DNA from 3 places in the Arthrobacter sp. DualSoilB13 genome. Region 3 is predicted to be linked to each of the others. Evidence: riboswitches for the same ligand, from Rfam matches in the RefSeq annotation. Region 3 holds a riboswitch; each other region holds the start of a gene.
The links. A riboswitch is a leader RNA that binds a small molecule or an ion and turns the genes downstream of it on or off. The one in region 3 is predicted to bind thiamine pyrophosphate.
Positions count from the first base shown of each region.

Region 1: linked by a shared signal. The riboswitch ahead of thiC (phosphomethylpyrimidine synthase ThiC) and the one ahead of thiO (glycine oxidase ThiO) in region 3 are both predicted to bind thiamine pyrophosphate.
Region 2: linked by a shared signal. The riboswitch ahead of thiD (bifunctional hydroxymethylpyrimidine kinase/phosphomethylpyrimidine kinase) and the one ahead of thiO (glycine oxidase ThiO) in region 3 are both predicted to bind thiamine pyrophosphate.

Region 1 covers NZ_AP035865.1:2,487,758-2,497,754, reverse strand. The annotation lists gene ffh (signal recognition particle protein) at 1-1,458, shown strand, start outside; gene ACZ5J0_RS11480 (alpha/beta fold hydrolase) at 1,527-2,249, shown strand; gene thiC (phosphomethylpyrimidine synthase ThiC) at 2,232-4,070, opposite strand; TPP riboswitch at 4,066-4,173, opposite strand; gene ACZ5J0_RS11470 (amidohydrolase family protein) at 4,257-5,339, shown strand; gene ACZ5J0_RS11465 (VOC family protein) at 5,418-6,290, shown strand; gene ACZ5J0_RS11460 (hypothetical protein) at 6,381-6,833, shown strand; gene rpsP (30S ribosomal protein S16) at 7,069-7,488, shown strand; gene ACZ5J0_RS11450 (RNA-binding protein) at 7,490-7,732, shown strand; gene rimM (ribosome maturation factor RimM) at 7,863-8,417, shown strand; gene trmD (tRNA (guanosine(37)-N1)-methyltransferase TrmD) at 8,418-9,218, shown strand; gene rplS (50S ribosomal protein L19) at 9,484-9,837, shown strand; gene lepB (signal peptidase I) at 9,918-9,997, shown strand, end outside.
Region 2 covers NZ_AP035865.1:2,389,212-2,399,208, forward strand. The annotation lists gene ACZ5J0_RS10930 (glutamate-5-semialdehyde dehydrogenase) at 1-442, opposite strand, end outside; gene proB (glutamate 5-kinase) at 439-1,620, opposite strand; gene obgE (GTPase ObgE) at 1,610-3,196, opposite strand; gene rpmA (50S ribosomal protein L27) at 3,351-3,614, opposite strand; gene rplU (50S ribosomal protein L21) at 3,676-3,984, opposite strand; gene thiD (bifunctional hydroxymethylpyrimidine kinase/phosphomethylpyrimidine kinase) at 4,383-5,927, opposite strand; TPP riboswitch at 5,918-6,016, opposite strand; gene ACZ5J0_RS10960 (Rne/Rng family ribonuclease) at 6,200-9,388, opposite strand; gene ACZ5J0_RS10965 (vitamin K epoxide reductase family protein) at 9,861-9,997, shown strand, end outside.
Region 3 covers NZ_AP035865.1:2,836,037-2,846,033, forward strand. The annotation lists gene ACZ5J0_RS12985 (thiazole synthase) at 1-38, opposite strand, end outside; gene thiS (sulfur carrier protein ThiS) at 42-278, opposite strand; gene thiO (glycine oxidase ThiO) at 275-1,543, opposite strand; TPP riboswitch at 1,536-1,654, opposite strand; gene thiE (thiamine phosphate synthase) at 1,682-2,359, shown strand; gene ACZ5J0_RS13005 (ferritin-like fold-containing protein) at 2,382-3,050, opposite strand; gene ACZ5J0_RS13010 (TM2 domain-containing protein) at 3,207-4,166, shown strand; gene ACZ5J0_RS13015 (RNB domain-containing ribonuclease) at 4,282-5,766, shown strand; gene ACZ5J0_RS13020 (DEAD/DEAH box helicase) at 6,044-7,756, shown strand; gene ACZ5J0_RS13025 (DNA-methyltransferase) at 7,765-8,679, shown strand; gene ACZ5J0_RS13030 (MarC family protein) at 8,652-9,260, opposite strand; gene ACZ5J0_RS13035 (PHP domain-containing protein) at 9,292-9,997, opposite strand, start outside.

The sequences.
Region 1 (9,997 bases), 350 kb from region 3:
GACGTTGCAGTTTCCGTGGTCCGCGAGTTCACAGGCCGCATCCGCGAACGTGCCCTCGGCGCCGAAGTCTCGGGAGCGTTGAACCCGAGCCAGCAGATCGTCAAGATCGTCAACGAGGAACTCAAGGAGATCCTCGGCGGCGAAACGCGCCGTATTCGTTTGGCCAAGACCGGCCCCACCATCATCATGCTCGCCGGCCTCCAGGGTGCCGGTAAGACCACTCTTGCAGGCAAGCTATCCAAGTGGCTCAAGTCCCAGGGCCACAGCCCCATGCTGGTGGCTTGTGATCTCCAGCGCCCCAATGCCGTGACCCAGCTCCAAGTGGTGGGACAGCGCGCGGGCGTCCCGGTGTTCGCTCCGCACCCCGGTGCAACGTCCGAGCTCGAGCACCCTGCGGGCGACCCCGTAGCCGTCGCCAAGGCCGGTGTTGAGGAAGCACGTCAGAAGTTGCACGACGTCGTGATTGTTGACACCGCCGGTCGTCTTGGCGTCGACGCCGAGATGATGGATCAGGCCCGCCGCATCCGTCAGGCGATCATCCCCAACGAAGTTCTCTTCGTTATCGACTCCATGATTGGCCAGGACGCCGTTAACACGGCGATGGCCTTCGATGAAGGCGTTAACTTCACGGGCATCGTTCTGTCCAAGCTCGACGGCGACGCCCGCGGCGGTGCCGCGCTCTCGGTCGCGTCCGTCACTGGTAAGCCGGTGATGTTTGCCTCCACCGGTGAAGGCCTGGATGATTTCGAGCTCTTCCACCCGGACCGTATGGCTTCCCGCATCCTGGACATGGGCGACGTCCTCACCCTGATTGAACAGGCCGAGAGGTCGTGGGACAAAGACGAAGCTGCCCGGATGGCGAAGAAGTTCGCTGATCAGGAAGACTTCACCCTGGACGACTTCCTCGCCCAGATGCAGCAAATCCGCAACATGGGCTCCATGAAGAAGATGCTCATGATGATGCCGGGTGCGCAGAACATCCGTCAGCAGCTGGAGAACTTCGACGAAAAAGAGATCGACCGCGTTGAGGCGATCGTCCGCTCCATGACTCCGCATGAGCGTGTTGCTCCGAAGATCATCAACGGCTCACGCCGTGCCCGTATCGCCAGGGGTTCCGGTGTGCACGTGTCCGAGGTCAATGGCCTGTTGGAGCGGTTCGCGCAGGCCCAGAAGATGATGAAGAAGCTCGCTCAGGGCGGCGGCATGCCGGGCATGCCCGGGATGCCTGGTCTCGGTGGTCCTGGCGGCGGGCGCAAAAACGGGAAGAACGCCCCTAAGAAGAAGGCTCGTTCGGGCAACCCCGCAAAGGCGGCACAGGAACTGCGCGACGCTGAGGCCAAGCGGGCCAACGCGGCCTCGGCAGCACCCACGGGCGCGGCTTTTGGACAGGGTGCCGCGGACTTCGATCCGTCGTCCCTGAATCTCCCCAAGGGCTTCGACAAGTTCCTCGGAAAGTAAGTAGTGCTTCCCAAGGAGCCGGGATTTCCGGCCCTTGGGATGTCAGAGCCGTGGAATAGGCTGAACCAATGCATAAGCAGCGCGTAGTCTTCGTTCACGGCCTGGGCAGTTTTGGTGCTGCGGCATGGCCGAAGCAACATGGAATGGCACTTGCTTACGACGCTTTGTTCCTGAGGCGGCACGGCTTTGACTCCATCGCAGAGCCCGTGGAATCCAATGTGGCAGCCGATGTTGCCATCGTGATCAATGCGTTGCGTGATTCGGCAGGTGGGCACGTGGTAGCCCACCAACAAGGCGCTATCTCTGCCATGCTGGCGGCCATTGAACGTCCTGATCTGGTGCACTCGCTGACTCTGGTGGAGCCCGCTTGTTTGTCGTTGACGGCTGAGCTTCCGGCAACGGGTTCCCACCGGGCCCTTATGGAACCGTTATTCGACGCCCGCATGCAACTCAATGACGCTGATTACCAACGTGAGTATTTCCGCAGGGCGTTTTCTGCCGAAACCGGAGGCCTGGACACTCCGGAAGCACGCCGTTCAGCCCGCCGGCTCAGACTCCAGGCGCCACCATGGGAGGCCCCGCTCCACATTGTTCCCGGGGTTCCCACTTTGGTTCTCACCGGCGGATGGGAGCCGCTTTACGAGGAAATTGCCGGCTACCTCCAGGAGACCGGTGCCCTTCGCCGCGTAGCAGCGGGAGGACACCGGCCCCAGGATTCGGTCGACGGCGACCAGGCTATCCGCTCGTTCATCGCGGATGTGGGCCGGGCGATGTCAGTTCAGGCCTCCTGAGCTGCTGCCTTGGTTCGCGGGGACGTGAAGCTGCGGCAGGTACACCTTTCCCCCTGAAGCCAAGAACTCCTCGCTCTTTTCGCGCATCCCGTTATACATTCCTGCGATTGCAGCCTGGGATTCTGCCGAACCGTATTCGTCGCGGATGTCCTGGCTGATGCGCATCGAACAGAACTTAGGTCCGCACATGGAGCAGAAATGAGCGGTTTTTGCCGGTTCTGCGGGCAGTGTCTCATCATGGAACGCTTCTGCTGTGACGGGGTCCAGGGACAAAGCGAACTGGTCCCTCCACCGGAACTCGAACCGTGCCTTGGAAAGTGCATCATCGCGTTCATGAGCGCCGGGGTGCCCTTTGGCGAGGTCAGCCGCGTGCGCCGCGATTTTGTACGTGATGACGCCAGTCTTGACGTCATCCTTGTTGGGCAGCCCCAAGTGCTCCTTCGGAGTCACGTAACAGAGCATCGCGGTGCCGTAGCGTGCAATTTCCGTGGCGCCGATGGCCGAGGTGATGTGGTCATAGCCGGGGGCGATGTCGGTAACCAGTGGACCCAAGGTGTAGAACGGCGCACCCTTGCACAGTTTCTGCTGGCGCTCAACATTCTCCCGCACCAGGTGGAAGGGAATATGCCCGGGGCCTTCCACCATCACCTGGACGTCGAACTCCCACGCCCGCTGCGTCAGCTCTGCGAGGGTGTCCAACTCGGCGAACTGCGCGGCGTCGTTTGCGTCCGCAATGGAACCGGGACGCAGCCCGTCTCCCAAGGAGAACGCGACATCGTACCGGGCAAAGATTTCGCAGAGCTCGTCAAAGTGCGTGTAAAGAAAGTTCTCCCTGTGGTGCGCCAGACACCAACCGGCCATGATGGACCCGCCGCGCGAAACGATGCCCGTGACCCGGTTGGCGGTCAACGGCACGTACCTCAGCAAAACGCCCGCATGGATGGTCATATAGTCCACGCCTTGCTCGCATTGCTCAATGACGGTATCGCGGAAGATTTCCCACGTCAGCTTGTTGGCCTCGCCGTTAACCTTTTCAAGGGCCTGATAGATAGGGACTGTTCCGATCGGGACAGGTGAGTTGCGGATGATCCATTCACGCGTCGTGTGGATGTCGTCCCCCGTGGAGAGATCCATCACCGTGTCAGCGCCCCACTTGGCAGCCCACTGCAGCTTGTCCACTTCCTCGGCGATGGAGCTGGTGACCGCTGAGTTTCCGATGTTGGCGTTGATCTTGACCAGGAAAGCTTTGCCGATGATCATTGGTTCGGATTCGGGGTGGTTGATGTTGTTCGGGATGATCGCCCTTCCCGCGGCAACTTCGCTGCGGACGAGTTCAACATCGCAGTTCTCCCGCAAGGCGACGAACTGCATTTCAGGAGTTACTACTCCCTGCTTCGCGTAGTACATCTGCGTGACAGTCCTACCTTCCACGGCGCGGCGCGGCACGGGTTGCGCGCCCTTCCACTCCGCTGACGCTGCCCCACGCCGGACCGCGGACTTGCCGTCGTCGAGCAGGCTCCGCTGCCGACCGGAATAGGCTTCCGTATCTCCGCGGGCTTCGATCCACGGTGCACGGAACGGCTCCAACCCCACCACCGGATCGCTGCCCGGGCCTGCTGTTCGGTAAACCTGCAAAGGTGGATTGGCTTGCCCGTTGGGGGAGGGCTCCAAGGCGATCGCGGTGACGGGGACGCGTATGCCGTTGTCCGGATCTTCCAGCCACGCCAACGAGTGGGACTGCAACGATTGCGTGACGGACTGTTTTTGGTCCATGCCGAACTGATTTTGGACAGGGCTGTGCTGTGTTTCTGCGGTGCTCAAGGGAATACTCACTTCCTTCGCCGGCATTACCCGGACAGGTTCAACGGTCGCAGACTGCATCAGTCCGATCTCAGCCCCTGCAAGGGCTCCCGTGTGGTCGTAGACGAAGCTACCACAGCTACGAACCACCGCCCAGTCACATGGTGGGAACCGGCTCTGCCATGCCACCCCGGCTACGCTTTTGCCATGGCCAACATCATCGAATTCAGTGGACCCGTGCTCGTCTCGGCGGACGAAGAGCGCCAGGGGCTATGGTCAGTGGACGGCACCTTGACGTTCCAGCGTCCCGCTTCTGCGCCGGACAGAGTGCTGGACGGTTGGGTCCTGCCGGGTTTGGTTGACGCTCACTGCCATGTCGGACTCGGTGTTGGAGGAGCCGTTGATGAGCACGCCACGCTGGCCCAAGCCCAAGCAGACCTCGACGCCGGGACGCTGTTAATCCGCGATTGCGGATCGCCCTCGGACACCCGCTGGGTACAGCAGCGATCGGACTTGCCCCGCTTGATCCGTTCAGGCCGGCATATTGCGCGGAGCCGGCGGTACCTCCGCGGCCTGGGGCATGAAATTGAGCCCGCTGAACTGGTTGAGACCGTACGAAAGGAAGCCCGGGACGGCGATGGCTGGGTGAAACTAGTGGGCGATTGGATAGATCGCGACGTCGGTGACCTCGCGGTTTCCTTCCCGGCCAGGACCGTGAAGGATGCCATCTCAGCGGCACATGATGAAGGTGCCAGGGTCACGGCTCACTGTTTCGCTGAGGACACCATTGACGACATGCTCGATGCCAATATCGATTGCATTGAGCACGCTACCGGTCTCCTCCCGAGGCACCTTCCCCGCTTGGTGGAGCAGTCGGTGCCGATTGTTCCCACGTTGGTCAATATCGCTACCTTTCCCGATATTGCCGCGCAGGCAGAGCCAAAGTTTCCGAAGTACGCGGACCACATGCTGCGTCTGTGGGAGCGTCGCCATGAGCGTTTGTTGTCGGCCTTCGAAGCGGGGGTTTCGATCTATGCCGGGACTGATGCCGGCAGCGTCATCAGGCACGGCCGGATTGCGGAGGAGATGAAGGAACTGCACGACGCCGGCCTTCCGCCGGCGGCGGTCCTGAACGCCGCATGCTGGGGCGCCCGGGCCTGGCTGGGAGCCGAAGGCATCAGCGAAGGGGCCAGTGCCGACGTCGTGCTCTGCAGTGAGGATCCGCGGCGTCAGCTGCGGACTATGGACGAACTCCGGCACATCGTCATTCGGGGGAACGTCGCGCGTTAGGAATAAATTGAAGCTTCAAGTAATTTAGATAACTAAGAAGGTGCCGATAAGCGGCCACCTCGGAACCGGGAGCTTCACATGACCTCATCATCCAGCCAGGATCTTCTGCCTGCCGAACTCACCATGGGCACCGTCATGCTCAAGGTGGGCGACATGAAGGTCATGAGTGATTACTACCAGCGGGCCCTTGGCCTGGACGTGGTGGCCGAGCAAGACGGCGGGCTGTATTTGGGGCGTGTCGGCAAGCCGGTCGTCCACCTCGCTCCCGCGGCTGGCCTGCAGATTCCTGGGCGGGGCGAAGCCGGCCTGTTCCACACGGCCATTCTGTTCGAGGACCAGCCCTCATTGGCCGCCACCATTGCCACGGCAGCCGAATACGAACCCCGTGCGTTCGCAGGCAGCGCCGATCATCTGGTCAGTGAAGCGTTCTACTTCACCGACCCCGAAGGCAACGGCATTGAGCTGTACTACGACAAGCCCCGTGACCTCTGGAAGTGGGATGGCAAGAACGTTGTCATGGACAACGTTGCTCTCCCGCCGCAGCGGTTCTTGCAGCAGCACCTGAGTGAAGCTGCCGTGACCGGGCAGCGCGAGTCGGTGGCCGGAGTCGGGCACGTTCACCTGCAGGTGGGTGACGTGGAGACCGCGCAAAAGTTCTACGTTGAAACCCTGGGCTTCGAGCGCACCGCAGGCTGGCACGGCCAGGCGCTTTTCGTCTCCGCGGGCGGCTACCACCACCACATGGCCATGAACGTCTGGAACAGCCGCGGAGCGGGCCCGCGAAAGGACACGCTGGGCCTGGGGGAGGTCCTGATTCAAGTCCCCGGCGCCGATGACGTGGCCGCGCTTGCTGATCGCCTCAAGGTTGCCGGTGTGCAGAGCCACCATACCGGTGCCGAGCTGCGCTTTGATGATCCTTGGCGGAACAAGCTGCGCGTCACCGTGCGCTGAGGACCAGTCCGCGCCCCCGGCTGCACTAGGCTTGGCATGACGGCACGGAACCTCCGGGTTCCTGTGCCGCCGCCCCGTCAGCACGAAGGAATGAGAGTACTTTCCATGGGCTTTGCCGAAGTTTTTGTAGCCACCCACGATGAAGCGCTCAAGCGGGCTGCAGCCTTGGAGAAGGGTGCAGGTGTAACCGGCCCGGCCGTTCGGATTGACGGCATCACCGATTTCGAAGTCGAACAACTGGGCGACCTCGCAGGACAGGCTGTTCACGCCGCCGGAGCTGACTACGAGCTTGCCCTGGTTGACGTCACAAGCGACGCCCTCCTGGGTGTCCCTGAAGCCATGGTGCGGGCCCTTGCCGAACTGCTCACCTATGAGAGCGAAGGCGACGCCAACGTTCTTGACGACGTTGCCGCTGCATGGGCTGAACAGGACGATATGCCTTTCGATGCCGCGCAATCGCGCCAGTATGTCCAGCAGTTGGCTGCCCTCGCGACGGACGTCGAGAAGGCGGAGCGCGCCGGGCTTTACGTCTGGTCCGAATGACGCCCCTGTTCGCCTCAGGCTGCACCATCAACCGCGGGAGTGGGCAAGAACACGCCGGGTAGGGGGACCGGAGTCGTATTTGCTCCGGGCATCTGGCACAATAGACAGGTACTCGATCGGTGCGGCCCCTCTCTCCGTGCTCGTATCTTGTCCTTCGAACCGTCTAGTACGGCCCGCCCCACGGGTGCAGAACGTCGGGTTCAACCTCGTTTCAGAAACAGGAGTGACCACAAAAGTGGCCGTAAAGATTCGCCTTAAGCGCTTCGGTAAGATGCGCGCACCGTACTACCGCATCGTCGTCATGGATGCCCGCGCCAAGCGCGATGGCCGTGCCATTGAAGAAATCGGCAAGTACCACCCCACCGAAGAGCCGTCGTACATCGAGGTCGCTTCCGAGCGCGCCCAGTACTGGCTTTCCGTTGGTGCCCAGCCCACCGAGCAGGTTGCCGCGATCCTCAAGATCACCGGTGACTGGCAGAAGTTCAAGGGCCTGCCGGGCCAGGAAGGCACCCTGAAGACCAAAGCTCCGAAGGAAGCCTTCGTAGCCCCGGAGAAGGGTTCCGTTATCATTCCGGAAGCCATCACCAAGAAGGCCAAGAAGGACGAAGCCGAAGCTCCGGCCGAGGCTGAAGCAGAGACCACCGAGGCTGAGTAAGTTGCTGGCAGAAGCGCTCGAGCACTTGGTCCGTGGGATCGTTGACAGCCCTGAGGATGTCAAGGTCAGTGCCAAGAACAACCGCCGCGGGGAATCCCTCGAGGTGCGAGTTCACCAGGAGGACCTCGGACGGGTGATCGGCCGACAGGGACGCACCGCGCGTGCATTGCGCACGGTGGTTGCAGCCCTGGCCGGTGGCGAGCAGGTCAGGGTCGACGTCGTCGACACCGACCGTCGCCGGTAACGCGCTCAGCACTACTTGTCTTAGATCCGGCCCCTTCACCGAATATGGTGGAGGGGCCGGATTGCTTTATCCACAATTTCCTGTCTTTGCCGCCGCGCGGCGCAGGCACTATAAGAATTCAGAGGAACCCATGCAGCTCCAGGTGGCCCGGATCGGCAAACCGCACGGTATTCGCGGCGAGGTAACGGTGCAGGTACTCACCGACGCGCCTTCCGAGCGTTTCGTCGCTGGAACCGAGTTCGTTGTGGAGCCCGCCTCCGCTGGCCCATTGACCATCCGCAGTGCCCGGTGGAATAAGGACATCCTCCTGCTTGGCTTCGAAGAAATTGCCGACCGCAATGCTGCCGAGGTCATCCGGGGAGCGAAGCTCTTCATCGAAACCGAGGAACTCGACGACGAAGACGACGACGAGGGCTGGTACGAGCATGAGCTGGTTGGCCTGGAGGCCCGCGTTGGCTCGCAGGTAGTGGGCAAAGTAGCTGCTCTCACCACCCTTCCAGTCCAGGACCTGCTGACGGTCGAGGCTGCCGATGGCAAGGAAATCCTCATTCCCTTCGTCGATGAAATCGTTCCCGAGGTCAACGTCGAGGAAGGCTACATCCTCATCACCCCACCATCAGGCCTGTTTGAGATCAACGACGAGAACGTCAAGGAGCCCAAGGATGGCGCCGGGGATGATGCCTAAATGAGGATCGATGTTGTCAGCATTTTTCCTGAGTACCTCGCCCCGCTGGAGCTCTCGCTCATAGGCAAGGCCCGGCAGGACGGGTTGCTGGAGCTGAACGTCCACGATCTGCGCACGTACACGACGGACAGGCATCGGACGGTGGATGACACCCCGTATGGTGGCGGCGCCGGTATGGTCATGAAACCTGAACCGTGGGCGCAGGCCCTGGAATCAGTCGCAACCGTCCGCGAAGGCTCACAACCGGTGCTGATAGTTCCGTCGCCGGCAGGGGAGAAGTTCAACCAAGCCCTGGCGTATGAGCTCGCCGAAGAGCAACACCTGGTCTTCGCCTGTGGCCGATATGAAGGCATTGACGAACGCGTCATCGAGTGGGCCCAGGATCATTTCACCGTCCGGCCTGTCAGCCTCGGCGACTACGTCCTCAACGGCGGTGAAGTGGCAGTGTTGGCCATGGTTGAAGCCATTGGACGCCTTCTTCCAGGGGTGGTTGGCAATCCGGAATCGCTGGTTGAGGAATCCCACTCGGATGGCCTTTTGGAGTATCCCGTGTACACCAAGCCCTCAGCGTGGCGGGACCACGACGTCCCTCCGATCCTGCTCAGCGGCAACCACGGCAAGATTGCCCAGTGGCGGCGCCATGAGCAATTCCGCCGGACGGCGGAGCGCAGGCCGGATCTTATGGAAGGTTTCGACGCCGGCGGGTTGAGTCGCGCGGACCGGCAGGCCCTCGCGGAGCTCGGGTACGACGTCGTCGATGGGCGCCTGCGTGCCAAGCCCGGCGGCAAGGCCGGGAACTAAGTCACGTCCCGCCGTCGAAAGGTGCGGGGCGCCGGGCAGTTGGCCGGATGGCAGCGCATATGGCAGAATTAACCCTTGTGTCTGCTGGGCTGACACCTGCCACAGGGGGAGTTCAGCCAACAGTCGGACAACCCGGTGGCGCCAATCAGTGGCGGAACCGGACACTAAGAAACTTCGGCGGAGATTTCCGGTAGGCCTTTGCGCCCCGGGCTTGTCCGCCGTAACCCAAAGTGAATGACCTGTGGCGTTCACCAGGAGTGGATTAATGCATATCCTCGATAGCGTAGACGCAGCCTCGCTGCGTAACGATGTTCCTGAGTTCCGCGCGGGCGACACCCTCAAGGTTCACGTCAACATCATCGAAGGCAAGAACTCCCGTGTTCAGGTATTCCAGGGCTTCGTCCTGGGCCGCCAGGGCGACGGCGTTCGCGAAACCTTCACCGTGCGCAAGGTTTCCTTCGGTGTCGGCGTAGAGCGTACCTTCCCGGTACACTCCCCGATCATCGACAAGATCGAGGTCGTCACCAAGGGTGACGTCCGCCGCGCCAAGCTTTACTACATGCGCGCACTGCGCGGTAAGGCTGCGAAGATCAAGGAAAAGCGCGACTTCGCCAAGTAAGTCCTCCGACTTACGTAACGGGTCCAGGATTCGTGCCCGGTTGTTCCGGAGCAATCCGCAACGCAACAGGGATACGAGTCATGGACACATCAGAACGCCAGCCCCGGAAACAGGGCTGGCGTTTTGTTTTGCTCGCACTAGTGCTGGCCGTTGCGATCAG
Region 2 (9,997 bases), 450 kb from region 3:
CTTGGCGCAGGCGCAGTCCATTGGGAAGTGTCTGGCCCCGGACCACGTTGCCCACAGGATCGGGCAATCCGGCCAGGTTTTCCAAAGCAGCCACCAAGCCGTCAATACGGGCGGGGGTCAAGGTCAAACGGTCCAGGAGTGCTGCTGAGGTGCCGTTTGCCCGGCCTACGGCAACATCCTTGGCATTGGCTTCCAATACATGCTTCCGGTTCTCCACTAAGGCAGCTCCGATGGCGCGCAGCGCGCGGTCTTTCCATGCGCGGTTTGCCTGTCCCATACGGCGGGCAGCCTTACGGGAGCGGTCCGCTATGGCGTGAACGGCAGCCTGGACATCTTCCGGTGACAACGGCGCGCCGCCTGCTGCAGGGTTCTCCGGCGTCTGGCCGGGGGTACCGGAAACATCAGAGATCACAGGGGCGTCAGGGGTCAGCGCTTCAGTCATGCTCCAAGTTTAGATGAGCGCGATGCCCTCAGGAGCACCAGATCATCAACATGAACAACTTCGCGGTCATAGCCGCGGCCCATGGCTTGGCCCAGCTCCTGGGTGGTGCGGCCCAACATGCGCGGGAGTTCATCGGAAGAGTAATTCACCAAGCCGCGCGCCACCACCGTTCCGTCGTGGGCAACCATCTCAATGGGGTCGCCGGCTTCGAAGTCACCGCTGATGTCCGAAATGCCTGCGGGAAGGAGTGACCTGTGCCGGTCGCGCACGGCTTTCACTGCGCCGTCGTCGAGCATCAACCGGCCCTGGACCGTGGCCAGGTGCGCCAACCAGAGGAGGCGGACCGGCTTGCGATTGCCATTCACGGCGAACCAGGTTCCCACATCCCCGCCGGACAAGGCTGCCGCAGCGTTGGCCGTGGACGTGACCAAGGCATGGATGCCCGAGCCGGCAGCAATGGACGCAGCTTCCACTTTGGTCATCATGCCGCCGGTTCCTACGCCGGCTTTGCCTGCCTTGCCGATGGTCACATCCTCAAGGTCCCGCGGACCTCGGACCAGCGGAATGCGTTGGGCGCCTTGGGAAGGCGGGCCGTCGTAGAGGGCGTCGACGTCGGAGAGCAGCACGAGCGCGTCGGCGCGAACCAGGTGCGCCACCAAGGCAGCCAGGCGATCGTTGTCGCCGAAGCGGATCTCGTGGGTGGCCACGGTGTCGTTCTCATTGACTACCGGCACCACGCCGAGGTTCAACAATCGGTCCAGCGCCCGGAAGGCATTGGTGTGTTGCGTTCGGCGCATGAGGTCATCGGCGGTCAGCAGAACCTGACTGACGGTCACGCCGTGGGCGCTGAACGCCTGCGTGTACCGCGCCATCAGGAGGCCCTGCCCAACACTCGCGGCAGCCTGCTGCGTGGCCAGGTCTTTAGGCCGCTTGGCCAAACCCAAGGGGGCAAGACCGGCGGCGATGGCACCCGAGGACACCAGGATGATCTCCGTGCCTGCATTGCGCTTGTCAGCAAGGGCATTAACCAGCCCGGTGAGGGACTTCTCGGAGATGCCACCCTTGATGCTGGTCAGCGAGGATGACCCCACTTTGACAACAATTCGTTTGGCGGTGGCGAGAGCTTGACGCTCGAGTCCTTCAGCGGTGTCCGGAGCGTCGACAGTCCTAGTCGTCATCACCGGAATCCAGGTGACTTTCCTTCACTGCCTGCGCGCGCCGACCACTGACGGATTCGGTCCAGATACCAGCCTTGCGCTCCGCTTCGAGCTCGGCCCTCGCGGCAGCCTTGGCCTCACGGCGCTCGATCTGCTCATCGCGCTTCTGTGAACGTGTGGGACGGTCACCGATGTCCGCGACGCGGATGTCAGTCCCGCGGGGCGTTGCAAGGAGTTCAGCGCCGGCCATCATGGTGGGCTCCCAGTCGAACACCACGCCATCGTCTTCACCGATGACCACGGTGTCGCCGGGCTTGGCGCCAACCTTGAACAGCTCAGTTTCCACACCAAGCTTGGCAAGACGATCGGCAAGGTAGCCAATGGCTTCCTCGTTGGTGAAGTCAGTCTGCTTGACCCAGCGCACAGGCTTTTCACCCAATACGCGGAACAGGGGCTCGAGGTTCTTCTCCTCGCGGCGGATTTTGAATCCGGACTCGTTGACGGCGCGCGGACGCAGGACGGGAGGTGCCACCTTGGGAGGCGCGGTCTGCACGGCGTTACGTGCTGCTTGGACGATCTCAGCCATGGCAAAGCCGAGCTGACGCAAACCTTCGTGGCTTGTTGCCGAGACTTCAAAAACTCGGTATCCGCGGGCTTCAAGGTCCGGACGGACGAACTCGGCCATATCCTTGCCGTCAGGAAGATCCACCTTGTTGAGGACTACCAACTTGGGGCGCTCATTCAGTGGCACCACTTCACCGTCAACGCCGGCATAGCTCATGTCTACCGCGTACTTCTCGAGTTCGGCTTCGATGATTGCGAGGTCGGAAAGGGGATCACGGTCTGATTCAAGGGTTCCGCAATCAAGGACGTGAACCAGCGCAGCGCAGCGCTCTACGTGCCGCAGGAAGTTATGGCCCAGGCCCTTGCCTTCGCTGGCGCCTTCGATCAGACCAGGAACATCGGCGATGGTGAAGCGCACGTCGCCGGCCTGCACCACGCCAAGGTTGGGAATGAGGGTGGTGAAGGGATAGTCGGCAATCTTGGGCCGGGCAGCAGACATGGCCGCAATGAGGCTCGACTTACCGGCAGAGGGGAAACCGACCAAGGCGATGTCTGCGATGGACTTCAGTTCCAGGACGATGTCACTGGATTCACCTTCGATGCCCAGCAGGGCAAAGCCCGGCGCCCGGCGCTTCTGCGATGAAAGGGATGCGTTGCCGAGGCCGCCTTGGCCACCGGCGGCCGCAATGTACTCAGTGCCCTCGCCAACGAGGTCAGCCAGGACTTCGCCGTCCTTGGTCTTGACCACGGTGCCATCGGGCACGGGAAGAATCAGGGTTTCACCGTTCTTGCCGCCTCGCCAGTCACCCATGCCTGGGCCGCCGTTGGTGGCGTGGCGGTGGGGAGCGTGGTGGTAGTCGAGCAGCGTTGTGGTCTGGGCGGAGACGCGAAGGATGACATCGCCACCGTTGCCGCCGTTGCCGCCGTCAGGGCCGCCGAGGGGCTTGAACTTCTCACGCTTGACAGAGACACAGCCGTGGCCGCCGGTTCCGCCGGATACGTGCAGGACTACCCGGTCTACAAAGCTCGCCACGTGGATCTCCTCAGTTGCTGTCTTACAGCGTTTGTTGCTGTTGCCAGCGCTGTTGCAAAAACCAGTGCGCTACGGCGCCCTAGTCGATTGTAATGCGGTTAAAAGAACGGTGGAGCGGGCCGTTTGGCCCGCTCCACCGGTTCAGAACTTGTTGTTACTCTGCAGCTGCAGCAGCAACAATGTTCACTACGCGACGGCCGCGGCGAGTACCAAACTCAACCGCACCGGCCTGCAGTGCGAACAGGGTGTCGTCGCCACCGCGACCGACGCCTGCACCCGGGTGGAAGTGGGTTCCACGCTGGCGAACGATGATCTCGCCAGCGGAAACTACCTGACCACCGAAACGCTTGACGCCCAGGTACTGAGCGTTGGAGTCACGACCGTTGCGAGTGGAACTCGCGCCTTTTTTGTGTGCCATGTGAAATGCCTGCCTCTAAATTTCTGGGGAAACTGAAAAACCTGAACAGCGGTAACGAAAGTTACGCGATGCTGGTGATCTTGATCTTGGTCAGTTCCTGACGGTGACCCTGACGCTTCCGGTAGCCGGTCTTGTTCTTGAACTTCTGGATGACGATCTTCGGACCACGGAGGTCTTCGAGGATCTCAGCCGTGACCTTGACGTTGGCCAGTTCCGCAGCAGCGGAAGTGACCTTGTCGCCGTCAACCAGGAGCAATGCGGGCAGCTCAAGCGTGCTACCGGCTCCACCGGGGACGCGGTTCAGCGTTACGTAGTCTCCAACGGAAACTTTTTCTTGGCGGCCGCCTGCGCGGACAATCGCGTACACCACTTGGGTACTCACTTCTCTCGACGTTTATTACAAAATTTGCGTGCGGAACCTTGAACCGGAATCAGGCCTGGTTCGCGCTGTGCCTCAACGCCGTGGACTTCTGATCGAAGCCCGCGAGTCATCCCATGAACAATTCCAAGGGGCATAACCCAAGTGTTGGCGTAAGCACCGAAGATCAAGATTACGCTAGTTTGACCTTCGTCTGCAAATGAGGCCGAGTCCGGAGGCTACCTCGTGACTTGCGTCACCAGTTGATACGGACTCTCCCGGCACCGTGCCCATACAGCCTACCGTGTTTGCGCGAGATTAACGCGATTCGGCCAGCGACGCGCGGAAGTGTCCCCGCAATCGCATCGAATCCGCCCAAGGGAACCCTGCCAAAGTGACGCCCGGCAAACTCAGGCAAACAGCCTGGGAGCATCGAAGAATGCGGTCTCGTAACGGCAGGACTGGGTGAAGGCCTCCATCATCGCGGCCCTCTCCGTATCAGAAGCCGCGACCGCCGCAGCATCCGTGAGGCTGATCGCTTTCCGCGTTGCCGCGGCGAAGTCCTCGTCAGCGTAGGTCGTCAGCCAGTCGGCATACGCATGGTCCGCCGCGGCGCCCGCATTCAGGTAATTGGCATGGAGCTGCCGCCCCACCTCCGCGTACAACCAGAAGCAAGGAAGTATTGCGGCGAGAACCACGGCGTAACTGCCGGAAGCGGACGTTGCCAGCAAATGGTCCACGTAGGACTTGGTGACCGGCCCCAGTGCGGTCGGCGCTTCACGGCTGCTTAGCCACGTCCTGTGCAACTCCGACTCTACCTCCAGGCATTGCTGCGATGACCTGGCCCAGAACAGTTGCTCTTCTTCCGTGGGGGCCAGGGCGCCGGCACGTGCCAAGACCCGGGAGTACCCGTTGAGGTAGATCGCATCCTGGGCGAGGTAGTAAGTGAAATCACGTTCAAGGAGTTCGCCGGATTGGAGTTGCTGAATAAAGGGAAGTCCATGAATGGATTCGAGTTCCGGAACGGCCGCCTCCCACAAAGCCGCAGCGAAGGCGCCCGGGGCTGACGCTCGCTGGAGGTGATGGAAGTGATGCACCGGACCGTTCCCCCGGCCTACCTGGAGTTCCGCCGAGGCTGTCAAAGCTCCGAGTAGCCAGGGCTTTACTTCCCGCAGTGATGTTTCCCAGTTGCCCGTGCGGGCCTGGACGGTGGCCAGGGCGGACGAAAGAGAGCAACCGGTTCCGTGGCTGTTGCGCGTCGCCACGCGGGGACCTGATACCTCCACAACATCCCGTGACAAAAGCCCTGTGGTGTTCACCAAGGCATCCGGGCATTCCGGGCCCGGCAAGTGGCCACCCTTGACCAGAACTGTGTTTCCGTACTCCGCAGCAAGCCGCTTGCCTTGCTCCAGTGCCGAAGCCCAGTCTGCTGCCTCAGGCTCCCCCAGCAGCATGGCAAGCTCAGGAACATTGGGAGTAATGAGGTGGGCCAGGGGTAGCAGTGAACGCAGGGCATTCTCCGCGGACTCCCGCAGCAGCCGGTCGCCACTGGTGGCCACCATCACCGGATCAAGAACCACGACGGCGGGGCGCACCTCTTCGAGCCAGTCCCGGACCTGGGCAATGACGGCAGCATCGCCGAGCATTCCGATCTTGACGGCATCAACGATGATGTCGCCGCTAATTGCTTCCAGTTGTTGACGCAGGAAATGCGCCGGAGGGACGTGGACTGCGCTCACCCCCACTGTGTTTTGCGCGGTGAGAGCCGTAATGGCAGCCATGCCGTACCCACCCAACGCTGCAATGCTCTTCAGGTCCGCCTGAATTCCGGCACCGCCGGAAGGGTCCGAACCGGCAATAGTGAGAACGCGCGGGACCTGGCGGGCTGACGTGTGAGCGTCCAGCGGGTATACCGAGTGGAGCGGGTACACAGATGAATGTAGTGATGCAGCCATGAGGACATCCCTTCGCCGGTGCTAACCGGACAGGTTCAACGGGTCTGGATCTCAGCCGGGCCCATCGCCCGGCACCCCGTGTCAGTCCCCTAGCCTAGCCGGGAAGCCTGGTGCTGCAGGTACCGAACCATCCGGGAGCCCGGATGTGACCGTGGAACGCGTCCCCCGCCAAGGATTCAAGGCAACGCGAAAGGGCCCTGCGCTACCGCCGGAGGCAGGTAGCGCAGGGCCCTTTCAGCCGATGTTGGCCGCGGAGAGCGGCTCGGCCGTGACTAAAGCTCCGAGGCTGGAACCCCGACTCCTAGAATGATGGGCTCGGAGGCCGGCGCCTTCTTGACTGGCTCCACGGGCGCCTTTGCCTCATGGGACGAGCCCTGGGGGGCCGAGGCCGTCACCACATGGTGCTCGACGCTGGTTTCATTGGCCGCACCCTGAGCCCGGCTGGCACTGCGGTTGCGACGACCACGACGACCCCGCGGAGATGCCGAAGCCTCAGGATCTTGCTCAACCCGCGCCGGTGCGTCAGCCTTCCGGGCCACAGCAGGCTCCTGTACGGCCAGCGGAGCGGGTTGTTCCTCAGATGCCGGAGCGGCGCCAAGGTGGGAGAACGCTTCCGCCAGGAGGTCCAGGCTCATGGCAGGCTTGTTTGCCTGCGGTTCCTCGTGATGCTCCACGAACGGCAACGCAACTTCTTCTCCGCCGAAGCGCAGGACCGGAGTGGACCTGGCTTCCTGGGCGGCTGCATCGCGGTTGGCGGCTTCATGTGCTGATGCCCCCGCTTCGTTGCCGGCTGAGGTTCCGGATCCGGCGTCGGCCGTCCCTTGGTGTTGGCCGGCCGCCCGTGCCTGCTCTTCTGCACGGTGAACTTCGTCGTCGTGCAGGTGCGCGGCGTGCGCCGCAGCGGCAATGGTTGCCAGGGCAGCCCTGGTGGCCTCCGCCTTGGCCTGCCGGGCAGGATCCTGCGGTTCAGTCGGGGTCGCGGGGGCAACCGGGGTAGTCGTCGTCGTATGGACCTGTGCAGGGGTTTCGGCTACGGCCTGTCCCCCATCCTTCCCGCGGCGGCGTTTGCGTTCCGTCCGTGCAGCGGGCTGCTGTACCTCGGAGTGCGGGCGGTGTTGCTCGGCTGCCACCACGTTGGCGCGCCGGTGTTCAACGGGCTCGTCGTGCGTGACAACGCCCCGGCCGGCGCAGTGCTCGCACTGCTCACCGAATACCTCAAGAAGGCCGGTGCCCATGCGCTTACGTGTCATCTGGACCAAGCCCAGGGACGTCACCTCGGCCACTTGGTGCTTGGTGCGGTCCCGGCCCAGGCACTCCACCATGCGTCGCAGGACGAGGTCGCGGTTGGATTCGAGGACCATGTCGATGAAGTCGATGACGATGATGCCGCCGATGTCGCGCAGACGGAGCTGGCGCACCACTTCCTCGGCCGCTTCAAGGTTGTTTTTGGTGACCGTTTCTTCAAGGTTTCCACCGCTGCCGGTGAATTTGCCGGTGTTGACGTCCACCACAGTCATGGCCTCGGTACGGTCGATGACCAACGAACCACCGGACGGGAGGAAGACCTTACGTTCCAGGGCTTTATGGATCTGCTCGTCGATGCGCCATGCAGCGAAGATGTCCTGATCCTTGGTCCACTTTTCGAGGCGGCCCACCAGATCAGGGGCAACGTAGGTTACGTATGCCTCGATGGTGTCCCAGGCGTCGTCACCGGAGACGATCAGCTTGGAGAAGTCCTCATTGAAGACATCACGGACCACCTTGATAGTGAGGTCCGGTTCGCCGTACAGCAGTTCAGGGGCAAGGACCTTGGTGGAGGAGGCCTGACCTTCGATGCCTTCCCACTGGGCACGCAGACGGTTGATGTCGTGCGTCAGCTCTTCTTCCGACGCACCCTCAGCGGCTGTGCGGACAATGACACCTGCGTTTTCCGGCAGGCGGTCCTTCAGGATGCGCTTGAGTCGGTTGCGTTCGACGTCGGGCAGCTTGCGGGAGATGCCGGTCATGGAACCACCGGGCACGTACACAAGGTAGCGGCCGGGCAAGGAGATCTGGCTGGTGAGGCGGGCACCCTTGTGACCCACGGGGTCTTTGGTGACCTGAACCAGGACGGAGTCTCCGGACTTCAGGGCGTTCTCGATCCGGCGCGGCTGGCCTTCGAGGTTGACCGCGTCCCAGTTGACTTCACCGGCGTACAGGACGGCGTTGCGGCCGCGTCCGATGTCCACGAAAGCAGCTTCCATGGACGGCAGCACGTTCTGGACCTTGCCCAAGTACACGTTGCCGATCAGGGAGTCCTGCTGGGTCTTGGACACGAAGTGCTCGGCGAGCACACCGTCTTCCAGGACACCGATCTGGATTCTGTCGTCGCGCTGGCGAACGATCATTTGACGGTCCACCGATTCGCGGCGGGCAAGGAATTCGGCCTCGGTGATGACCTGGCGGCGGCGGCCGGTCTCCCGGGACTCACGGCGCCTCTGCTTCTTGGCCTCCAACCGGGTGGAGCCCTTGACACCCGTCACGCGGTTTGACGGAGCTGTCTCGGTGATGGGGCGGGGGGCACGGACGCGGGTGACCGTGTTGGGCGGATCATCATCCGCGCCGCCCGTCAGTTCAAGATCCTGGTCTCCACGACGACGACGGCGACGACGACGAGACGTCACGCCTTCCTCAAGGGCTTCAGGTGCCGGCGCTTCTTCATCGTCAGTCTCGGTGCCGTCCTCGGCCTCGTTCTCATCGCGTTCGGTTCCGCGGCGACCACGGCGGCCCCGGCTTCTGCGACGACGACGGCTACCAGCGTCTTCCAGCTCGCCGTCGGCAGGGACTTCGGCTTCTTCTTCGGGCTCCTCGGCTTTTTCTTCAACCGGGGCAACGCGGGGAACGGTGGTGAGGTCCGGGGCCTGGAAGATCATGGACGTGATGGAAACCGGCTCCATGAACAATGATGTGGAGGCGGCAGCAGCGGCTTCCTCGGCGGGTTCCTCGGTGGCGGCTTGGGCTTCAGTCTCGTCAGCAGCTGCTTCAGCGGCAGGTGCCTCGGGCTGGGAGGCCTTTTCCGGCGTCGTGCTGTCCGCCACGGCTTCCGCAGCTGCGGGTGCCTCGGCTACCTCAGCTTTGGGCTTGGCGGTACGACGGCGGCGGACCGGCTTTTCGGGGGCAGGTTCGGCCATCGCTTCGGGCGCGGCTTCTGCGGCGGCTTCGGGCGCGGCAGTGGCGTCATCCCCCAAACCGGGCAAAGGCTCGGCAGGCTCTGCCTTCTTGCGGGAGCGGGTGCGGCGCACCGGCGCTTTGGTGGCCTCCGGGGTCGCTTCCGGCGCCGGCGTGTCAGCCGCAGGCGCCTCTACGTCAGCAGCAACCTTCGGCGCTGCCTTGCGCCGGGTCCTGGTGGCTTTCTTGGGCGCTTCCGCAGTTTCCGCGGGAGCTGCCTCGTCATTAACGGCTACAACCTGGTCATTATCCATATGTGGCAACACTCCTGCCCCAGCGACGCCGCCACATCCGGCGCCCAGTGGAGCAAATATTGTCAAAACCCGCAGGCGTTGACAGAAGTCGGCAGTATGCCTCCCGGTTCGCACCAGCATTGGGGTGCGGCAGCCCTGGAAGGCCGGCGGCTTTATTCTGGAACCCGTTGTTCTGCTGCCACAACCAGGTGCCGTCCATTGTCATGGCGGGCCCACCGAGGATCACGTGATCCGGGCATGCCCAGCTCATACTGGCGGTCTTGGGAACAAAGTCACCGGACCGGGTGTCGAATGTGGATCGACGTCCGGCCATGTTCATTCTCTCACACCCCTGCACATTCGCGGCGAAGGCCGCTGTGTCGCGGTACTCCGCCAGCGAAGCTGGGGGCGGCGCCCAGTCTTCGGAGTTACAATCCTCCCAAGAGCCCTTCCCGGCTTGCCGGGCCATTTGTCGAAAAGGACCACATCCACGATGCCAAGCACCGCCAGGGAAAACCTGGCCAATCAAGCCACAGTCCATGTGGAGGACATGTCCACCCCTCAGGACTCCCTTCCCGCGACGGTCCGGGACAGGCCCTTTGCCTGGCTGTTGCTGATCACCGGTGTTAT
Region 3 (9,997 bases):
ACATCAGTGGTTCGACCGTCAATGTTTGCTGTTGTCATGGTTCAGCCTCCTTGGACTGCTGTTACGAGTTCGAGTTCGTCTCCGTCGGCCAGCGCCGTCACGGCCCATTGGCTGCGGGGCACCACCTCGGAGTTACGTGCGACCGCGACTCCCAGCTTGCCGCCGTCGGCCGCTTGACCGCGAGGGTCCAAGGCGCGGCCCGTGATCGCTGTGACCAGAGTGCTGACGGATGCGTCATCGGAGACTGCGTGATCAGTTCCATTGAGTTTGATGTTCATGCTGTTTCCTTGGTGGGAGCGTGTGCTGCTGGTGTGAGTACTTGGGGAACTGAAGCGTTGCCCGCGAAGCGATCAGGCAGGAACGGAGCCCATCGAGGGTCCTTGGATCCGTTGATGAGTTCGCCCACGATCCTGGCGGCTACGGGAGTCAGGAGTACACCGTGGCGGAAGAATCCTGTAGCGATCACCAAGCCGTCAATGTCGCCGTGGGGACCGCTGACCCGTCCAAGCAGGGGGGCGTTGTCCGGAGTGCCGGGGCGGGCGCGGGCAGTTGCTTCAAGGAGTTCCAGTTCCGCCACTGCGGGGACCAGAGTTTGGGCATCCCTCAGCAGTTGATAGACGCCGCCGGCCGAGACTGCGTTGGAAGTCGCTGACAACCGGTCTTCGCGTTGCGTCGCTCCGATCACCACGGTTCCGTCGTCCCGGGGAACGATGTAAACCGGAACGCCTCGAACCATCCCCCGAACAGTGGACGTCACCAAGGGCCGGAGCTTTTCGGGGACGCGAAGCCGGAGGATGTCGCCATAGACCGGCCGCACTGGAAGGGTCAGTCCCTCAGGGAGCCCCGACACGTGGGATGCCCCCAGCCCGTTGGCCACCACAGTCTCCGCGGCAAGGACCACGACTCCGGATTCGAGTTCCACTCCGGTGACCCGCCCGCCATCCCGCAGCACACCGCGCGCCGGGGAAAGAACGGCGAATCCGTCATCGGCCCCGGGCACCCAGGAGGCGTCGTCAGGCGAATGGTTAGCCAATCCAGCCAGGATGCACGCGGCGAGCTTTCGCGGATCCACTTGGTGGTCGGCGGGAATGTCGAAAGCGCAGGAAATCTGCGGGCTAAGGAGCGGCTCGCGGTTCCTCGCGTCCCGCAGGGCAAGAGGTTCGACTCCCAAGCCAGCTGCGAGCTGTACGTTCCTGAGGTCTGCGAGCGCCCTGCGGTCGGCTGCGTCGGCACCCACGGCGAGGGTGGGCGTCGTGCGGTATCCGCTGCCCGCTCCCCCCAAGTGCAGTCTGTCCACGAAGGAGGGCCACAGCCGGGAAGACTCAATCATCAATTCCAGGAGGTCTTCCTCCTGGTAATGCAGTTCGCTGACGGGTGCAAGCATTCCGGCGGCGGCGAACGTTGCGCCCGAGGCCGGGGCGGGGTCGATCAGCACCACTGAACGGCCAAGTCGCCGGGCTTCATGAGCGATGCCCAGGCCTATGATGCCGCCGCCAATGACGGCCACGTCTGCCTGGATGGGGGTATGGCGGGGATCTGCCATTGGTTTCCTTCCCTACGCCGGTACTAGCCGGATCAGGTCAAGCGGTCGGCGCTGAAGCCCTCTCAGCCGGACAGTCATATGACGAATGTCGCGGCTCCCGCAGTACGTGCCCAGTTTAGAGGAACTACTCTGGTTTCCATGACCCAGCCTGACGCCCTCGCCTCTGCCCGCCTCTATTTGTGCACTGATGCCCGTCAACGGCAGGGCGATTTTGAAGACTTTGTGGACGCCGCTTTCGCCGGTGGTGTGGACATCATCCAGCTCCGCGACAAGACGCTGGAAGCTGCCGAGGAGCTTGAAATGCTGGCCGTTTTGCGGAGCGTCGCACAACGGCACGGACGGCTGTGGGCTGTCAACGACCGGGCCGATGTTGCCAGTATTTCCGGGGCTCCCGTGTTCCACATCGGTCAGAAGGACCTGCCTCTGACGGCCGCCCGCACACTCCTGCCGAATGTCACCGGCATCGGTCTTTCCACCCACACACCGGAACAAATCGACGCGGCAATTGCTACCGCCCAAGGCCCCTTGGGACTGGACTACTTCTGTGTGGGTCCGGTCTGGGCAACGCCCACCAAACCCGGGCGCGCGGCTGTGGGTCCGGGTTTGGTCACATATGCCGCAGAGGCACAGAAACGTGCAGGCGACGTGACGACACTTCCGTGGTTCGCCATTGGCGGCATCGACCACAGCAACGTTGAACAGGTAGTCGCCGCGGGGGCCAGCCGCATCGTCGTCGTGCGCGCAATCACGGAGGCAACAGACCCGACGGCGGCAGCGAAGTCGCTGCTGCAGGCGTTGGACACCGTTGAGCCCTAGCCGGTCCTGAGCTGGCCGGCGTCTACGCTGTCAGGCCAAGGCCCGTCATCCGGCGGGAATGCTTCCCGGCGAGTTCCGTCGTCAGCCGTTTCACCTCAGCACGCGAGTCCCCTCCGCTTCTCAGCGTTGGGCCCAGCCGCGGGTGCTCCATGCCGACGCGTTGCGCCTGCGTCAAGGCCTCTCCCACCAGGCGGCGGCCCCACAGTGCAAGGCGCGATGCCAGGCGTGGGTCATCACTCAGGGCCCTCCTCAGCAGAACCCGAAGGACTTCAGTGGCTTGATCGGGGGAAGCCACCCGTTCAACAAAATGCTGCGTTTGTGGGTCAAGGAACATCGCGACAGCCCTGTAGAAGTCCGACGACACAGTGTCGATCACATAGGCCTTCATGACGGATTCGAACCAGTCTCCCGGTTTGGTGCGCTCGTGGAAATGGTCGAAGGAACGCTGGAACGGCAGCATCGCATGTTCGGGGTCGACCCCCATCTCCACCAATCGATCGCTGAGGAGCGCGAAGTTGCCGTAGGCACCCACAGCGATCTTCGCCAGCACTGACCTGTCATGAAGGGTGGGAGCATAACGGGAGTCCAGCGAGAGCCGTCCGAAAGCAGACAGCTCGCCATAGGCCATGGCTCCAAGCAACTCCGCTGAGAGTTCCCTGGCAGAGGCTGCGGCGTCCGGGGATATGCCCATGAACCCAGCCTATCCCTGGCCGGGCATGAGATTCCCGGGGTTTGCGTTCTGCTTCCGGCCTCGTTCCTACTAGGCTGGCTCGACGTGAGTTGACTGCCATGTGCCCTGCATACCGCCCGTCCTCCTCCTCGCACCCACTTCACTGAAGGAATTTCCATGAGTCACCCGAGTTACCCGCCCGCGCCCCAAAACGATGCCGGATCAGGAGTTCCGCAGGTCCCGGCCGCGCCTTATGCTTACGGCGGCCAGTTCCAAGGTGGAGCACAGCCTGGCTACCAACCCGGACCGGCTTCAGGCCCTTATGGAACTACGGGCGGGGCGGTTCCGGCCAAGTCCTTCATGACCACCTGGATTTTGGCGCTGCTTCTGGGTGGCTTGGGTGTGGACCGCTTCTATCTGGGCAAGATTGGTACCGGAATCGCGAAGCTGCTCACTGCCGGCGGCTTCGGCATCTGGTCCATTGTGGACCTCATCATCACCTTGACAGGAAACGCCCGGGACAAAGAGGGCAGGCCGCTGGCAGGCTACCTGGAGAACAAGAAGAAGGCGTGGATCATCACCATCGTCGTCTGGTTCGCTGGTGTGATCGTGGGAATTGTGTCCACTGTGCTGTCTTTCAACCTCTTCGCCGCTGCAGTCCAGCAGGGACGAACCACACCTGCTGCACCGCTCCCTTCCGCCAGTCAAGGGCCCCTGGTGCCCTCGCCTGGCACTGCCAACGAGGCGAACTCCTTCACCGTGGATGTTGATGACAGCACCAAGGTAAAGGTGGGCGTGGTCGATTCTCTTTACACCAACGAAATCCCCTCGATGTCGTACATGAAACCCGCCAACGGGGGGTTCCTCGTGGTGGAGGTGTCCTGGGAGACACTGACGGGGACAAGCTTCGCTTCCTCAACGAACTTCCAGGCCTTCGACGCTGACGGAAAAGAAGGTGAGTTGCTGTTCCTCACTGAGGACCTGGGCAGCCTGCCGATGGGGAGCGTCGCCACGGGGGAGGTCAAACAGGGAGTGATCGCGTTCGACATCAAGAACGGCCCCACCAAGATCGTGGTCACTGATGTCTATGGCGATGAGGCCGCAACCTTCACGCTGACACCTCCGGCCGGTCAATAACCCACCCGGACAGGCTTACGCGCTCAAAGAAGGAACCCGCCGTCCCTCATGGACGGCGGGTTCCTTCGCTAGCGCGTCCAAGACTATCGGCCCATTTCGGGCTAACCTGAATTTCGTGTCACATCATCGGATAGCACCCAACGTCGACGACTCATCGGACCAGCTCGCCGCGGCCCTTGCCGCTCTCAGGACAGAGCTGGAACTCCCCGGTGAATACCCTGAAGACGCTGTGGAAGAAGCACAGCAGGCCGTAGACGCCCTCGAGCTTCCGGAACAGGACCTGCGGGACATAGCGTTTGTGACTATCGATCCGGCGACATCCACCGACCTGGACCAGGCCCTGTTCATCGACCGCACCGGTAACGGTTACACGGTCCTCTACGCAATCGCCGATGTTCCGTCTTTCGTGGCTCCGGGTGGGGCGTTGGACGCAGAAACGCGTCAACGCGGACAAACCTTCTACGCTCCTGACGGGCGGATCCCGTTGCATCCGGAAGTTATCAGCGAGAACGCCGGCAGCCTGCTTGCCAACCAGGATTGCAGTGCTTTCGTGTGGCGTTTTGACTTGGATGCCAAAGCCGAAGTTCAGACGGTCACCGTTGCCCGGGCTGCCGTGCGCAGCAGGGCCAAACTGAGCTACAAGGGCGCTCAACAGCAACTCGACGACGGTACGGCCCCACCCGTTCTGCAGCTCCTCAAAGAAGTAGGGCTCAAACGCGTTGAGCTGGAGCGGCAACGTGGGGGCGCAAGCCTGAACATGCCGGAACAGGAAATAGTTCAAGCCACCGACGGCGGCGGGTACAGGATCGTCGCTGCGCCGTCGCTGCCGGTTGAGGACTGGAACGCGCAGATATCCCTCATGACCGGTATGGCCGCAGCTCAGATGATGCTTGATGGCAAAGTGGGGATACTGCGCACCATGCCGGCACCTGACGATCGATCCCTGCTCCATTTCAAGCGCCAGACTTCTGCACTCGGAAAGCCCTGGGACGGCCAAGTATCCTATGGCGAATATTTGCGGACCTTGGACGCATCCGATCCCAAACAGTTGGCCATCCTGCACTCTGCCGGCATGTTGTTCAGGGGCGCCGGTTACACACCCTTTGACGGTGAGGTGCCCGCGGAGGTCATCCAAGCAGCCATCGGGGCTCCGTATGCGCACACCACCGCACCCCTGCGGCGGCTCATCGATCGCTTTGTCTTGGTGATCTGCGAAGCACTCAGCAACAACCACGACATCCCGCAATGGGCCCGGGAAGCACTCCCCTCGCTGCCGGAGATCATGGCCTCCTCAGACCAATTGGCCGGACGCCTTGAGCGCGCCGCACTGGACACCGTGGAAGCAGCCTTGGTGGCCAATCACATCGGCCAGGAATTCGACGCCGTCGTCATTTCCGGATCCAAACCCTCCAACGGATCCAGCTCAAAGAACGGCAACGGCAGCAGCAACGGCAACGGGCCCTTCGGCGTCATACAGATAGCAGACCCCGCGGTTACCGCCCGGTGTGACGGAGAAATGGAGTCCGGAACCACAGTCCGGGTGCGGTTGCTCAAGGCCGACATTGCCAGCCGGGAAATCAGGTTCGAGCTGCTGCCCTGACCGGCGTTCATGCGGCGATCCGGGCTTTCCGGCCCTCAGAGGATAGACTGGGCGTGTAGTAATGGATGCCCGGTCGTTGATTCAGTTAATTTTTGAACTCAACAAGCCCGCCCCTACGCGATCTTGAGATGTACCAACTGGTCACCAGTGCCAGTACTTAGATAGCCCGCGATCGGCTTCCACTGGATTTGCTTGCGCGCCCGTTCGTGCTCCGGTACGGCTCTACCGCCCCGTTGAGCATGCAGCGCCAATGCCTAAATGAATAAGGAAACTCCCTGTGAGTGAATTGCATACCCACGAAGTCCTGACGGACTCCACCGGAACCGAATCCATCGAACCCGAGGAAACGATCATCTCGGATGAGACGCCCCACGAGATCGAAGAGAAGTCGTTCGCTGATTTCAACGTCCGCGCCGACATCGTTGAGTCTTTGGCCGACGCCGGAATCACACACCCGTTCCCGATCCAGGCCATGACCCTGCCGGTCGCCTTGAGCGGCCACGACATCATCGGCCAAGCCAAAACCGGTACCGGAAAAACGCTGGGCTTCGGCATCCCCGCCCTCCAGCGCGTCGCCGGGAGGGATGATGCAGGATACGCCAAGCTCGCTGTCCCGGGCGCACCGCAGGCCTTGGTCATCGTCCCCACGCGTGAGCTTGCCGTGCAGGTAGCCAACGACCTCCAGGCCGCGTCACGCAAGCGCAACGCCCGCATCGCCACCATCTACGGCGGCCGTGCCTACGAACCCCAGATTGATGCCCTGCAGAAGGGCGTGGAAATCGTTGTCGGCACCCCCGGCCGGTTGATCGACCTTTACAAGCAAAAGCACCTCAGCCTCAAGAACGTCAAAATGGTCATCCTTGACGAGGCCGACGAAATGCTGGACCTTGGCTTCCTCCCGGACGTGGAAACCCTGATTGCCGGCACCCCCGCAGTCCGCCAGACCCTCCTCTTCTCGGCAACCATGCCCGGCCCCGTGATCGCGATGGCTCGCCGTTACATGACGCAGCCCACCCATATCCGGGCAGCCGACCCCAATGATGAAGGCCTGACCAAGCGCGACATCCGCCAGCTCATCTACCGCGCGCACAGCATGGACAAGACCGAGGTTGTGGCCCGCATCCTGCAGGCCCGCGGACGTGGCCGAACCATCATCTTCACCAAGACCAAGCGCACCGCCGCAAAGGTTGCCGAGGAACTCGTGGACCGCGGCTTCGCGGCTGCAGCCATTCACGGCGACCTCGGCCAAGGCGCCCGTGAACAGGCCCTCCGCGCGTTCCGCAACAACAAGGTTGACGTCCTGGTGGCCACCGACGTCGCAGCCCGCGGCATCGACGTCGATGACGTTACCCACGTCATCAACTACCAGTGCGTGGAGGACGAAAAGATCTACCTGCACCGCGTTGGACGTACGGGCCGCGCCGGCAACAAGGGCACCGCCGTCACGTTTGTTGACTGGGACGACATGCCTCGCTGGGGCCTGATCAACAAAGCCTTGGGACTCAGTGTCCCCGAGCCCGTTGAAACCTACTCCTCATCGCCGCACCTGTACACGGATCTGGACATTCCCGAGGGCACCAAGGGTCGTCTGCCGCGCAACAAGCGCGTCCTCGCCGGCGTTGACGCCGAAGTCCTCGAGGACCTCGGCGAAACCGGCAAGAAGAATGCACGCTCCGGCGGCTCAGGCCGCGATGGCGGACGTGACGGCAAGCGCGACGGCGGTCGTGATGGCGGTCGTGGACGCTCCGGTAGGTCCGGCGACGCCGAGTCCAGCGGATCCAAGGGCGAGGGTGGCCGCAACCGTACGCGCCGCCGTCGTACCTCTGATGGTGAGACAGCCCCCGCTGCCGGTGCATCGGAAACCCGCACTGCCACCGCAGACAACGCAGAAAAGCCGGCCCGCACGCGCCGGACCCGCACGCGCCGCCGCAACGGCGAAGTGGTTTCCGGTGAGACCGCAGCTGCCCAGTCCGGTAGCACCGAGGCCTAAAAACCTCAATGACTGAATCTGTTTGGGCGCCGGACGGCGGCAACTTGGTGGTGCACGCGGACAACGCGGAATTCCTCCCTACGCTGCCGGACGGCGCCTTCACACTCATCTACGTGGACCCGCCCTTCAACACGGGCCGGGTCCAACGCCGCCAGGAAACCCGCATGGTCCGCAACGCGGACGGCGACGGCGACCGCGTCGGCTTCAAAGGCCGCTCTTACGACACCATCAAGGGCGCCCTGCACAGCTACGACGACGCCTTCAGCGACTACTGGTCCTTCCTGGAGCCCAAGCTCGTGGAGGCCTGGCGGCTGCTGTCCGACGACGGCACACTGTACCTGCACCTGGATTACCGCGAGGTTCATTACGCCAAGGTCATGCTCGATGCCATCTTCGGCCGGGAATGCTTCCTCAACGAGATCATCTGGGCCTACGATTACGGCGCCCGGGCCAAGAACCGCTGGCCCACCAAGCACGACAACATTCTGGTGTACGTCAAGAACCCCACCAAGTATCACTTCGACAACGCCGAAGTGGACCGGGAACCGTACATGGCACCTGGCCTGGTCACCCCCGCCAAACGTGAGCTCGGCAAGCTGCCCACGGATGTCTGGTGGCACACCATCGTCTCGCCTACCGGCCGCGAGAAGACCGGTTACCCCACCCAAAAGCCCGAGGGCCTGGTACGCAGGATTGTCTCCGCATCAAGCCGTGAGGGCGATTGGTGCCTCGATTTCTTCGCTGGTTCAGGGACCCTCGGAGCTGTGGCAGCCAAGTTGGGCCGCAACTTTGTGTGCGTCGACCAGAACGAGCAAGCCATCGACGTCATGCGGAAAAGGCTGGGCAACAAGGCAGACTTCCGCCGGAGCGGTTCCTTGCCGGACACCAGCCAGGATCAGGCAGCACCTTTCACGAAAGCCTGAACGGCGTCCGCGATCATCTGCACGGCAATGGCTGAGAGCAGCAGGCCGGCGATCCGCGTCACCAGCTCCACACCGTTTTCACCGAGGACCCGCTGAACGACGCCCGCGAAGCGCATCGCCAGGTACAACGAGCCAAGCACCACAGCGATGCCCAGACCCACCGCCAGATACTCCGCGAGCTGGCTGGACTGCTGCACGAACACCATGACGGCAACAATCGCGCCCGGCCCGGCCATGAGCGGTGTGCCCAGCGGCACGAACGCCACGTTCTTGTACTTGGCGGCGTTTTCCTCGCCGCTGGTGGAGCCTGTGAGCAGCTGCAGCGCGATCAGCACCAGGAGCAGGCCACCGGCACCCTGCAACGCCGCCAGCGAGATGTGCATGTAGTTGAGAATCGACTGGCCGAAGATCGCGAACACCACGATCACACCTGTGGCCACCAAGAGGGCTTGGAACGCGGAACGATTCCGGTCCTTGGCGGACATTTGGGCCGTCAAGGACATGAATATCGGGACTGTACCCGGCGGATCCATGATCACGAACAACGTGATGATCACGGAGGCCAGCAGCTGCAGGTCCATCAGCGGACTCCTCTCACGGAATGCCCGTGCATCACCGGATGACCGTGCTGCCCGTTGCCAGCTCCTCGATCCTGGACAAGACCTCGGGCGGGGTGGTGTTCTCGCCCAAGAGATTGGGTTTGCCTGCCCCGTGATAGTCGGAAGATCCTGTCATGAGCAAGCCGTGTTCGACCGCCAGGCCACGGAGGAAAGCGCGGCCCTCCTCCGGGTTGTCCCGGTGTTCAACCTCAAGTCCCAACAGTCCGGCATCAATCATGTCCCGGTAAGTACGCTCCCCCACGATCCGTCCTCTCGATGAAGCCACCGGATGGGCGAAGACGGGCACGCCGCCAGCCGCGCGGACAAGCTCGACGGCGAAAGCCGGGTTGGGCGCATAGTGCTGCACGAAATACCGCGAGTGGGAGGTGAGGATGGAAGTGAACGCTTCCGTTCGATCCGCCACCACGCCGGCGGCCACCAAAGCATCGGCAATGTGGGGGCGGCCCACCGTGGCACCGGGTGCAACATGGTGGATCACGTCGTCCCAGGTCAATGGATAATCCTCGGACAGCAAAGTGACCATATGCTCGGCACGGGTGAGCCGGGCATCCTTGGACTTGGTAATTTCCTCCAGCAGGCCGGCATGGGCGGGGTCGTGGAGGTAACTGAGCAAGTGGACGCTGATTCCCTGCTCCGTACGGCAGGAGATCTCCATCCCGGGTACGAATGCAATGCCATGCTCCCGTGCGGCGGCAGCG